2 regions of the Phreatobacter aquiterrae genome follow, and region 2 is predicted to be linked to the other one. Evidence: predicted binding sites of a transcription regulator. Region 2 holds the regulator's gene; the other holds the start of a gene.
What was found. The regulator PhoB, encoded in region 2, activates phosphate uptake and scavenging genes when phosphate is short. The targets are predictions, from matches to a motif close to TGTCATNNANCTGTCAT.

Region 1: a site for PhoB is predicted at 3,022-3,038, ahead of olsB (l-ornithine N(alpha)-acyltransferase). Genes of this name have one in related genera too.

The regions. Positions count from the first base shown of each region.
Region 1 is NZ_JBJPHW010000018.1:26,036-31,935, forward strand. It holds gene ACJ4V0_RS20350 (hypothetical protein) at 1-275, shown strand, start outside; gene ACJ4V0_RS20355 (acyl-CoA synthetase) at 259-1,908, opposite strand; gene olsB (l-ornithine N(alpha)-acyltransferase) at 1,995-2,951, opposite strand; gene ACJ4V0_RS20365 (hypothetical protein) at 3,094-3,372, opposite strand; gene ACJ4V0_RS20370 (phosphomannomutase/phosphoglucomutase) at 3,458-4,957, opposite strand; gene ACJ4V0_RS20375 (hypothetical protein) at 5,143-5,367, opposite strand; gene ACJ4V0_RS20380 (response regulator transcription factor) at 5,501-5,900, opposite strand, start outside.
Region 2 is NZ_JBJPHW010000012.1:19,880-25,779, forward strand. It holds gene ACJ4V0_RS17275 (ABC-F family ATP-binding cassette domain-containing protein) at 1-1,657, shown strand, start outside; gene phoB (phosphate regulon transcriptional regulator PhoB) at 1,664-2,368, opposite strand; gene phoU (phosphate signaling complex protein PhoU) at 2,401-3,108, opposite strand; gene ACJ4V0_RS17290 (ATP-binding protein) at 3,283-4,608, opposite strand; gene ACJ4V0_RS17295 (TIGR02186 family protein) at 4,674-5,435, opposite strand; gene ACJ4V0_RS17300 (sulfite exporter TauE/SafE family protein) at 5,432-5,900, opposite strand, start outside.

The sequences.
Region 1 (5,900 bases), on a different contig from region 2:
TCCTGTCAATGGTGGCCCCAGAGGCCTCTAAGCACCTGCATATCGAATTTCGCTTCTCCGACGTCGCCGATCTCCAGCTCTCGCGTTTTGACAACCCGAACGTCCTGGATGCACTCACCCTTCGCGAGGTGGGTGGACCGCTCGTGCCAAGCGGCAGCCCACCAGGCTGGGTTGCTTCAGCTCTCGTCGAGCTCGAACTCATTCCGATCAGCGGGCTTGGCGGGAAAATTGTGGCACGTGCGGTCGAGGTGAGTTCCTTCACCCCTCCGCGCTGACCTCGCCCCGCTCGATCAGCATCTCGCGGATGAGCTTCTTCGGCACCTTGCCGTAGCCCGACTTCGGCAATTCCTCCCAGACGAAGACCTGGCGGGGCATCTTGTAGCGGGAGAGCTTGCCGTCGAGATGCCTCAGGATGTCGCCCTCGGCGACGCTCGCGCCCTGCCGGGCCACCAGCACGGCGACGCCGGCCTCACCCCAGCGCCGGTCGGGAACCCCGAGAACCGCCACCTCGGCGACCGCCGGATGGGTGAGGATCACCTCCTCGATCTCGCGCGGATAGACGTTGGAGCCACCGGATATGTACATGTCGGAGGCACGGCCGGTGATGTAGACGTAGCCGTCCTTGTCCTTGTGGCCGAGATCGCCGGTGCGGAAGAAGCCGTTGCGGAAGGATTTCGCATTGGCCTCCGGATTGTCGAAATAGCCGGCGAAGACGGCGGGGCCCGCGACGCAGATTTCTCCGGTTTCGAAAGGCGCGAGCTCCAGCCCGGGATCGTCGAGGATGCGCACGTCCATGGCGGTGCGCGGGAAGCCGCAGGTACCGATGCGTCCCTGCACCGCGTCGTCCATGTCGTGCTCCCGGGTCGGGAAGACGGTGATGTTGCCGGTCACCTCGCCGAGGCCGAAATATTGCACGATGCACTTGCCGAGGCGGGCGAGGGCCATCTGCTGGTCGGCGCGGTACATGGGCGAGCCGGCGTAGATGACGTGCTTAAGGCTCGAATGGTCATGCCGGTCCGCGGCCTCGTGTCCGGCGAGCATGGTGAGGATGGTCGGCACCGTGAACATGTTGGTCACGTGGTGCTGCTCGATGAGGCGGAAGGCCTCCTCGCAGTCCAGCCGCTCCGAGGACAGGAGGATCGTCCGCGCGCCGCGTGCCACCTGGGTCAGTTGATGGATGCCGGCGCCGTGCGAGAGCGGCGCCACCACGAGCGAGGCGTCGTGCTCGGTTGTACCCGGCACCAGGTCGGCGAGGTGGTTGGTGACGACGAAGCCCATCTGGCCGTGGGTGAGCACGGCGGCCTTGGGCCGGCCTGTCGTGCCCGAGGTGAAAAAGAACCAGCAGGGGTCGTCATAGTCGACGGCGGCGACGGGACAGGTGGCGCCGCGGGACCGCCCCTCGGCGACGAGGCCCTCCCATTCCACGGCGGCGAAATCGGCATCGCCGATGGAAATGGTCAGGGCGAGATCGGCGTCGGCCTCTTTCACGGCCGCGGCGTGGCCCGCGAAGATGCTTTCGCAGATCATCGCCTTCGCTCGCGCGGCCTGGGCGATGTAGGCGACTTCATGCGGCGTGTTGCGGAAGTTCGTCGGCACCCAGATGGCGCCGATGGTCCAGACCGCGAACATCGCCTCGAACATGGCATTGCCGTTGCGCGACTGGCAGACGACGCGGTCGCCCTTGGCGATGCCGCGTGCGGCGAGCGCGATGGCCGCCGCATCGACCCGCTCGGCCATGTCCTTCCAGGTCCAGATGGTGTCGCGCCAGACGAGGCCGGGGCGGTCGGGCAGGCGGCGGGCCGCGCCGTGCAGGAGATCGGCGAGGTTCATCACGCGCCGGCTCATCGGCGCGGGGATCACCGATCCATCGGCAGCAAGGCGGGGGCCGAGGGCAGGGGCATCGGACATGGCAGGCGTTTCCTATCGTTCTTGGGTGGAACGATAGCACCGTGACACCAGCGGTTAAGTCCCCCGGACGGCAGGGCCGGGATGCGTCACGCCGCGTGCCGCTCGGCGGTCGCGCCGAAATGGCCGATATAGCGCGGGCTGATGGCCGAGACCGGGAGAACGATCAGCACGTCCGTCGTGTTGAACTGCCGGTCCACCACCGCGCCGTCTCCCACATAGGCGCCGAGCCGGAGATAGCCCTTGATGAGCGGCGGCAGCGCGTGCAGCGCCTTCTTCATGTCGATGGCGTCCTGCGACAGGCGGCCCATGGCGACGTGGCGGGAGGGCAGGGCGGAGGCCGCCCATTCCGCCGGCGGCCGCGCGTGGTGATGCAGGAACGACAGTTCCAGCGACAGGCGCCGCGGATCGGTTCCCTCCAGGCTGGCGCAGCCGAACATGACGTCGATGCGATGGGTGAGCACATAGCTCCAGATGCCGTGCCAGAGCAGTTCCACCGTCCGCTTGTTGCGATAGGCCGGCAGCACGCAGGAGCGCCCGACCTCGAGGAAGCGCTTGCCCTTGTGGCGCGCGAGCAGACCGGACAGGTCGAACTCGCCCGAGGTGTAGAAGCCGCCATGCCGGTCCGCCACCTCCTGCCGCAGCAGGCGGTAGGTGCCGACGATGGCCGGCCGCGGGGCACCGAAGGGCGGGCGCTCGGTCACGGCGTGGTCGATGACGACGAGATGGTCGCAGATGGCGTCGAATGCGTCGATGTCGCGGCGGGCGAGGCGCGAGGCGCCGTCGGCAATGGCCTGCATCTCCTCGTAGAAGACACGCCAGCGCAGTTTCTGGGCACGACGCACCTCGGCCGCGTTGGCGGCGAGGCGCACCTCGAGGGTTCCGAGCCGGCCGAGGGTCTGCGGCAGGGCTGACCGCGCCTCACGCTGACGGATGCCGCCATAGGCGCGCATCATCGGGATGATCCGGCGGCCCTGGTCGGCCCACAGCGCCGGATTGAAGTGACGGGAGAAGGGATTGACGATGTTGGCGACCGGCTCGGTCATGGAGGACCCCCTCGCGCGATTCTAGCCGAATCGTCGGTCATCGCGTCAGGAGGCGTGGTGCCGCATCCGGTCGACAGTGCGATGACGGGAGCGCGACGGATCGGTGACGCGGCGGCGCTGCAGCCGGCGCACCACCTGGCCGTTAGTCGGCAATCTTCAACTGGGGAGCGCGAGCGGCAGCGGCATCCATGGCCTTGTGGGCCTCGCCGAGCGCGAAGAGATAGGCGTTGGTCGCGTCCATCATGCGGTTCGAGGCTTCCGCCAGTTCGGCCAGCACCTTCGACTTCTGGGCGTCCGAAATGGCGCTGACGCGCACGGCGCTGCCGAAGGCGGCGAAGCCGGCGGTGACCGACCGCAGGATCTCAAGCTCCGAGAGCCCGTTCGGGCGCTGCATGTTCTGGCTGACGGAAACGAGCTTCACGACTGACCCCCTCGGACCTGTCGCAAAGCTCGCATCACATGGTTAACGACCGGTGAAGACCTGACGTCAAACGGAAGGATGCCGTTCAGATTGTCTGGTTGTAGACGCCGACTTCCGGGTTCTCGCGCAGCACCGCGTCCACCGCGTGGAACATGGCGCGCATGCGCTCCTCCGAGGCCGGGCTTTCCACCACCACGACGAGTTCGGGCTTGTTGGACGAGGCGCGCACCAGACCCCAGGTGCCGTCCGCCGTTCCGACGCGGACGCCGTTGACGGTGACGAGCGAGGTGATCGGCGAACCTGCGACCGTCGCGCCCTGCTCCTGCATGTCCTGGAAGCGCTTCACGACGCGGTCGACCACCTCGTACTTGATCTCGTCGGCGCATTTCGGCGACATCGTCGGCGAGCCCCAGGTCTTCGGCACTTCGGCGTAAAGATCGGCCATCGACTTGTCGGGGTTGCGGTCGAGCATGTCGATGACGGCGATGGCGGTGACGAGGCCGTCGTCATAGCCGCGGCCGATCGGGGCGTTGAAAAAGAAGTGGCCGGACTTCTCGAAGCCGGCGAGGGCATTGAGGTCGCGCACCCGACGTTTGATGTAGGAGTGGCCGGTCTTCCAGTAGTCGGTCGTCGCCCCGAGCCGCTTCAGTTCGGGATCGGATTCGAACAGGCCGGTGGACTTCACGTCGACGACGAACTGCGAGGGACCGTGGACCTTGCAGAGGTCGCGGGCCAGCATCACGCCGATCTTGTCGGCGAAGATCTCCTCGCCGTGGTTGTCGACGACGCCGCAGCGGTCGCCGTCCCCGTCGAAGCCCAGCGCCACGTCGGCGCCGTGCTCCTTCACGGCCACCGCCATGGCATGGAGCATCTTCATGTCTTCGGGGTTCGGGTTGTAGCGCGGGAAGGAATGGTCGAGCTCCGCGTCGAGCGGGATGACCTCGACCCCGAGCTTCTCGAGGATCTGCGGCGCGAAGGCGCCCGCCGTGCCGTTGCCGCAGGCGGCGATGACGCGCAGCTTGCGCGTCACCTTCGGGCGGCTGGTGAGGTCGCGGATGTAGCGGGCGGCGAAATCCTCGACGAAGAGGTAGGAGCCGCCACCGATCAGGTCGAAATCGGCGTCGAGGACGATCTCTTTCAAGGCGCCCATCTCGTCGGGGCCGAAAGTGACCGGGCGTTGGGCGCCCATCTTCACGCCGGTCCAGCCATTGTCGTTATGGCTGGCCGTGACCATGGCGACGCAGGGAACGTCGAGTTCGAACTGGGCGAAATAGGCCATCGGCGACATGCAGAGCCCGATATCGCGCACCTTGCAGCCGGCGGCCATCAGCCCGGTGACCAGCGCCATCTTGATGGAGGACGAATAGCCGCGGAAATCGTGGCCGACGACGATCTCGCGCTTCACGCCCATGCGGCCGATCAGCGTGCCGAGGCCCATGCCGACGGCCTGCACGCCCATCAGATTGAGTTCCTCGCCGAAGAACCAGCGCGCATCGTATTCCCTGAAGCCCGTCGGCTTGACCATCGGCAGGGACTCATAGGCGGCGGTGTTGGGTTTCAGGCTGGCGAGCGGCTTCGGAAACATGCGGGAGAACGCCTCTGTCGACATGCGCGGGAGGGTGCGCTTATACCGTTGCGGCCGGGACATGCCCATGCCGCAAGCCATGGCTTGGCACGACAGGGATGAACGCCCGATGAGCGCCAGGGTTCCCCCGGTTGCCTGGTTCACCCTAGCAAGCTGGCCGCTGGCGGCGGGGGGCCGCCGCCCTGTCAGGCCGCCCGCTGCAGGGGCGGTGCGATGACATGGCGCGAGAGGACCCAGGGCGCCTCCTCCACCGTCATGATGCGGATTTCCGCGGCGCGGACGAAGACCTGCCGCACGTGATCCTCGATCGGGACGAGCGAGCCGGTGGACGAGCGCAGCGTCAGCCGGTCGGTGACGATCTCCAGCACGTCCCCCTGCAGGCGGGCGTAGAGGACGGGCTCTTCGGACATGACGGGCCTCGCGAGTCGCATGGGATGTCGACGCAACTCACCTCCATGGCTCCGCCGCCGCGCGCCATGTCGAGCCGTCGTCCTGTCAGGCACTGCAATATCGGCACACCGGGCAGCCCGCGTACGATGCCGGTCAGCGGGCGTCGTGGCGCCGCTCGTCGTAGATGACGCGGACGAGGTCGGCGGCATTCCGGGCGCCGAGCTTTTCCATGATGCGCGCCCGATGCACCTCGATGGTGCGCGGGCTGATGCCGAGGCTGCGGCCGGCCTCCTTGTTGGAGGCGCCGCGCACGAGTTCCTGCAGAACGTCGCGCTCGCGCGGCGTGAGCAGGCTCGCGCCGCCGGGGCCCAGGGCCGACACGGGGTCGGAGCGCTCGGCGCTGCGGCGGGCATAGGTGGCAAGGGCCTGGCCGACCTGGCGGACCACCTTGTCGGCGTCGACGGGCTTCTCCACGAGATCGGCGGCGCCGGCCTGGATGACGGCGACGGCCATGGGAATGTCGGCCCGACCGGACATCATGACGACGGGCCCT
Region 2 (5,900 bases):
GGGCCTCGTCGAGGCCGATTCCGGGACGCGCTTCGCCCAGCCCGGCGCGACGATCCGCTATCTGCTGCAGGAACCGGACCTGAGCGCCTTCCCGACCACGCTCGCCTATGTCGAGAGCGGTCTTGGGCCCGGAGACGACGCCCATCGCGCACGCCTGCTGCTGGAGGACCTCGGCCTCACCGGCGAGGAAGGCACGGCCTCGCTGTCCGGCGGAGAAGCCAAGCGCGCCGCGCTGGCGCATGCCATCGCGCCGGAACCCGACATCCTCATCCTCGACGAGCCCACCAACCACCTCGACCTCCCGGCGATCGAATGGCTGGAGAAGACGCTGCGGCGCCTGTCCTCGGCCATCGTCATGATCAGCCATGACCGCCGCTTCCTCGAGACGCTGTCGCGCGCCACCGTCTGGCTCGACCGCGGCACGACGCGGCGCCTCGACAAGGGCTTCGCCCATTTCGAGGCCTGGCGCGACGAGGTGCTGGAGCAGGAAGAGAAGGAGCAGCACAAGCTCGACCGGCAGATCGTCCGTGAGGAGCACTGGCTGCGCTATGGCGTCTCGGCCCGGCGCAAGCGCAACGTCCGCCGCCTCGGCAACCTGCACGCCCTGCGCAAGGATTTCCGCGAGCACCGCAAGGCCGTGGGCAATGTCGCGATGACGGTCAGCGAGGCCGACGTGTCCGGGAAGCGCGTTGTCGAGGCGGTCGGCATTTCCAAGCACTTCGGCGACCGCGCCATCGTCGACAACCTGACGATCCGCATCCTGCGCGGCGACCGCCTCGGCATCGTCGGCCCCAATGGCGCCGGCAAGACGACGCTTGTGCAGATGCTGACCGGGACGCTGCCCCCTGACAGTGGCTCCATCGTGCTCGGCACAAACCTCGCCATGGCGACGCTCGACCAGAAGCGCGAGGCGCTCGATCCCGCGACGCCGCTCACCGAGGCGCTCACGCGCGGGCGCGGCGACTACGTGACGATCAACGGCGAGAACCGCCACGTGATCGGCTACATGAAGGACTTCCTGTTCTCCCCCGAGCAGAAGGGCACACCTGTCGGCGTCCTTTCCGGCGGCGAGCGGGGCCGCCTGCTGCTGGCGCGGGCGCTCGCGAGCCCTGCCAATGTCCTTGTCCTCGACGAGCCGACCAACGACCTCGACCTCGAAACACTCGACCTCTTGCAGGAGATGCTCACGGACTTCCCCGGCACCGTGATCCTGGTGTCGCACGACCGCGACTTTCTCGACCGCGTCTGCACCTCGGTTCTGGTCAGCGAGGGCTCCGGCCGCTGGATCGAATATGCCGGTGGCTATTCCGACATGATCACCCAGCGCGGCGCCGGCGTGACGGCGCGGACCGTCGAAAAGACGGCAAGGCCCGGGACCCCGGCGGTGGAACGGAGCGACCGGGCGCCGGATGCCGCAAGGCGCAAGCTGTCGTTCAAGGACAAGCACGATCTCGACAGCCTGCCGGGGCGCATGGAGGCGCTCGGCCGTGACATCGCCAAGCTGCAGGCGATCCTCTCCGATGCGGCGCTCTATGCGCGCGACCGCGCCGCCTTCGACAGGGCGTCCGCCGCCCTCACCCGGGCGCAGGGCGAACTGTCCGCCGCCGAGGATCGCTGGCTGGAACTGGAACTGCTGAAGGAAAGCCTCGAGGCGTGACGCCGGTCAGGCCGCGACCCCGGCGAACCGCTCGTTGAAGGAATAGCCCGAGCCGCGCACGGTGCGGATCGGATCAGTCTCCCGTCCCCGCTTCACCGCCTTGCGCAGGCGGCCGATATGTACGTCCACGGTGCGCTCGTCGATATAGACGTCGCGGCCCCACACCCCGTCCAGAAGCTGTTCGCGCGTATAGACGCGGCCGGGCGACTGCATGAGGAACTCAAGCAGGCGAAACTCGGTCGGTCCGAGATTGATCTCCCGGCCGGCGCGATGGACACGCCGCGTCTCGCGGTCGAGTTCGATATCGCCGGATTTCAGCAGGCTGGACAGATGCTCGGGCTTCGCCCGCCGCAGCAGCGCCCTGACGCGGGCGAGCAGTTCGGGCACCGAGAAGGGCTTCACGACATAGTCGTCGGCACCGGTGGCGAGCCCCCGCACCCGCTCGCCCTCCTCGCCGCGCGCCGTCAGCATGATCACGGGAAGGCGCTCGGTCTCGGGGCGCAGGCGGATGCGGCGGCACAGTTCGATGCCCGACAGGCCCGGAAGCATCCAGTCAAGGAGAACCAGGTCCGGGACGACCTCGCGCAGCCTGACCTCGGCCTCGTCGCCGCGCCCGACGACCTCGACGCGATAGCCCTCGGCCTCAAGATTGTAGCGCAGGAGGACGGTGATCGCTTCCTCGTCCTCGACGACCATGATGCGTGCGGTCATGGCATTCTTTCCGGTTCTGCCCGCGGCAACCGTCAGGACCCGACGGACACCATGGTCGTCGTGTCGAGCTTCGGCCGCTCGTCGGTGAGCGTCACGCCGTTGACCATGTAGTAGACGGTCTCGGCGATGTTGGTGGCGTGGTCGCCGATCCGCTCAAGGTTCTTGGCGCAGAACAGCAGATGGGTGCAGGACCCGATGTTGCGCGGATCCTCCATCATGTAGGTGAGCAGTTCGCGGAACAGCGAATTGTACAGGGCGTCGACGTCGCCGTCGGCCTTCCAGACCTCCAGCGCCGCCGCCACATCGCGCTGCGAATAGGCGTCGAGCACCTGCTTGACGCGCTCGAGGGCCAGGCGCGCCATGGCGTCGAAACCGCCCGAGACCTTCGGCAGCGACAGCGCGCCGTTCATGACGATGACGCGCTTGGCGATGTTCTTGGCGAGATCGGCGATACGCTCAAGGTCGCTCGCAATCCGCAGGGCGCCGACGACCTCGCGGAGGTCGATCGCCATCGGCTGGCGCTTGGCGATGATGAGGATGCCAGTCTCCTCGATCTCGCGGTGAAGGGCATCGATCTGCACATCGGCCTCGCGCACCCGGTGCGCCAGGTCCATGTCGCTGCGGATCAGCGCGTCGATGGAACTGGCGATCTGCCGCTCGGAAAGTCCGCCCATCTCGGCGATGCGCTGAGCCAGGCCCTTGAGCTCGTTCTCGAATGCGCTCACGGTATGTTCGGTCATGCCAGGCTCCTGCAAACGGCGGGTGGGACTCGTTGGATAGTCCTTGCCCGCGACGGTTCTATGCCCGTCGCGTGACGTATCGATGACACGGAATATCGTCCCGATTCAAACACTTGTCACTGTTGCGACAACTCAGACCGGATCAGGCCCCTGGAAGGGCGGCTGTTGGCGGTATCAGGCGGGAGGGTTGGATGCCGTGCCTGCATCACCGTCGGCGGGCTCGGCCACCTCGATCCTGACCGTGAAGATCGCGCCCTGGCCCGGCACGCTCTCGATGGACAGCCGGCCGCGATGCCGGTTGAGGATGTGCTTGACGAGAGCGAGCCCGAGGCCGGTTCCGCCCTTCTCCCGGCTCGACGCCACATCGGCACGATAGAAGCGCTCGGTGAGCCGCGGCAGATGCTCCGCCGGAATGCCGGGACCATGATCGCGGATCGCCACGACGGCGTCGTCGCGCCGCCCCTCGCGAGCCTCGCGGTCGATCAGGATGTCGACCCGCTTGCCCTCCGCGCCGTACTTGATCGCGTTCTGCACGAGGTTCTCGAACAGCCGGATGAGCTCGTCCTGATCGCCGTTCACCGACAGCACGGGCATGGAACTGCGGATCTCCACCTCGACATCCTGCCCGCGCGCGTAGGGCCCGAGCGTGTCGCGCACATGCGCGAGCAACGGGACGAGATCGACGATCCCGACGGGCCGCACATGTTCGTTGAGCTCGACCCGCGACAGCGACAGGAGATCGTCGATGAGGCGCGACATGCGGCGGGCCTGCGCCAGCATGATCTCGAGGAACTTCTCGCGCGCCTGCACGTCGTTGCGCGCCGGGCCCTGGATCGTCTCGATGAAGCCGACCACCGAGGCCAGCGGCGTGCGCAACTCGTGGCTGGCATTGGCGACGAAATCGGCGCGCAGGCGCTCCAGCCGTCGCTCCTCCGTGAGGTCGCGCAGCGACAGGAGAACGAAGTCCGGACGGCTCCCGTCCCGCGCCTCGGAGGTCACCGCCACCGGGGCCGCCTCGACGCTGAACCAGCGGGCGACAGGCACGCGCTCGGCATAGTCGACGGTCTGCGGCAGGTTGCTTGCGAGCGCCCGGCGCACGGTCTCGATGACATCGGGAGCGCGGAGCGACAGCGTCAGGGGCTCGCCGCGCCGGAGGCCGGGCACGAGATCGGCCGCACGGCCGTTGAACGTCCGCACCGTGAGCTTGGGATCGAGCAGGATCGCCGGAACCGGCAGCGAGGCCATCAGACCCTCGACCGTCAGATCGGTCAGCCTCGCGGCGCGCCGGGCCAGCAATTCGCTGTCCAGCGGCGCCGCGGTCCGGGGCCGGCGGCGGACCACGAGGCCTGCAAGGGCGAGCGCCGCCCCCGCGCCGGCCGCATAGGGCCAGGGGAGCGACCCCGCCGTCATCAGCGCGATGGCCAGCACCGCACCGCAGGCATAGAGAAACCAGCGCCCGGCCCAGCCTTCGGTCCAGCTCTGCCGGATGTCATCGGCCATGCGCGCACCCCTCTTCCAGGCCCGGTCCCTGACACGTCGTCGAGACGGCTCTGTGACCGCGGGGATCAGTCACGACGAAACACGACGCTGGCGGCCCAGCCGGTGAACAGCGCCAGCATGGCGGCGGCCAGTCCGTAGAGGATGCCGTGATCGCGGGCTGCATTGGCGATGAAGGCCTCGAAGCCGGTCTTGGTGACCTCGAAATTGGTACTCTCGCGGGCCAGCACAACGCCGCCCGACATCAGGAAGATGTCGACGTCGAAGTTTCCGACCGGCGTGTTCGGCACCACCGGAATGTTGGCGCGGAACAGGTTCGGGGTGAGGAAGGTGACGCCCGTCGGGTTCTCCCGATAGAGGCCCTTGGCCCGGTTGATGCGCAGGAAGGCCTCGCGGAAGGCGGGGGTCGCGGAGGGATTGGTGCCGAGGCGCGGCGTGATCGCCGTGATCGCGTCGACGCCGATCTGCTGGCGGCTGCGCAGTTCGAGGTCGGCGAGTTCGGCCGCCGGCTTGTTCGCGAGCAGGGCATAGAAGCTCGGCACCTCGACGAACTCGCGCGCGTCGGTGTTCACCCAGATGCCGAAGAAACGGGTCTTCTGGCGGGTCACGACCATGGCCCGGGGTCCCCGCACGACGACGGCCAGATCATAGCCGCCGGCGCGCGAGATGGTCTGCGCATCGCGTTCGATCGCCCCGAACAGGACGATCTGCGAGCCGATGAAGCTGGAGGTGATCTGCAGCCGGTGCGTCGAGAGCGACGTGATCATCGTCTCGGCGAAGGCAGCCGGGGCGACGATCAGCAGCGCGAGGACGAGGATGATCCGCCTCATGCCCGCACCACCCATTCCATGATGGTGTTGGAGAACGGGTCGTCCGGTCGCGCCACCAGGTCGATGAAGAACCGCATGCCGACCGCGAGCACGACCAGACCGAGCAGCAGGCGCAATTCCTCCCCCTTCAGCGCCAGCGATGTGCGCGCGCCGAACTGCGCCCCGACGACGCCGCCGATCATCAGGAGCAGGGCCAGGACCACGTCGACGGTGGCGTTGGTGGCAGCGTGGAAGACCACCGCCATCAGCATGGTCACGAGCGTCTGCAGGCTCGACGTGCCGATGACCACCGCGGTCGAGACGCGCAGCAGGTAGATCAGCGCCGGCACCAGAAGGAAGCCCCCGCCGATGCCCATCATCGAGCCGAGGAAGCCGATGCCGAGGCCGATGGCGACCACCGGAATGGCGGAGACGGTGATGCGGGACTTCGGAAAATGCATGACGAAGGGAAGCCCGGAGGCGATC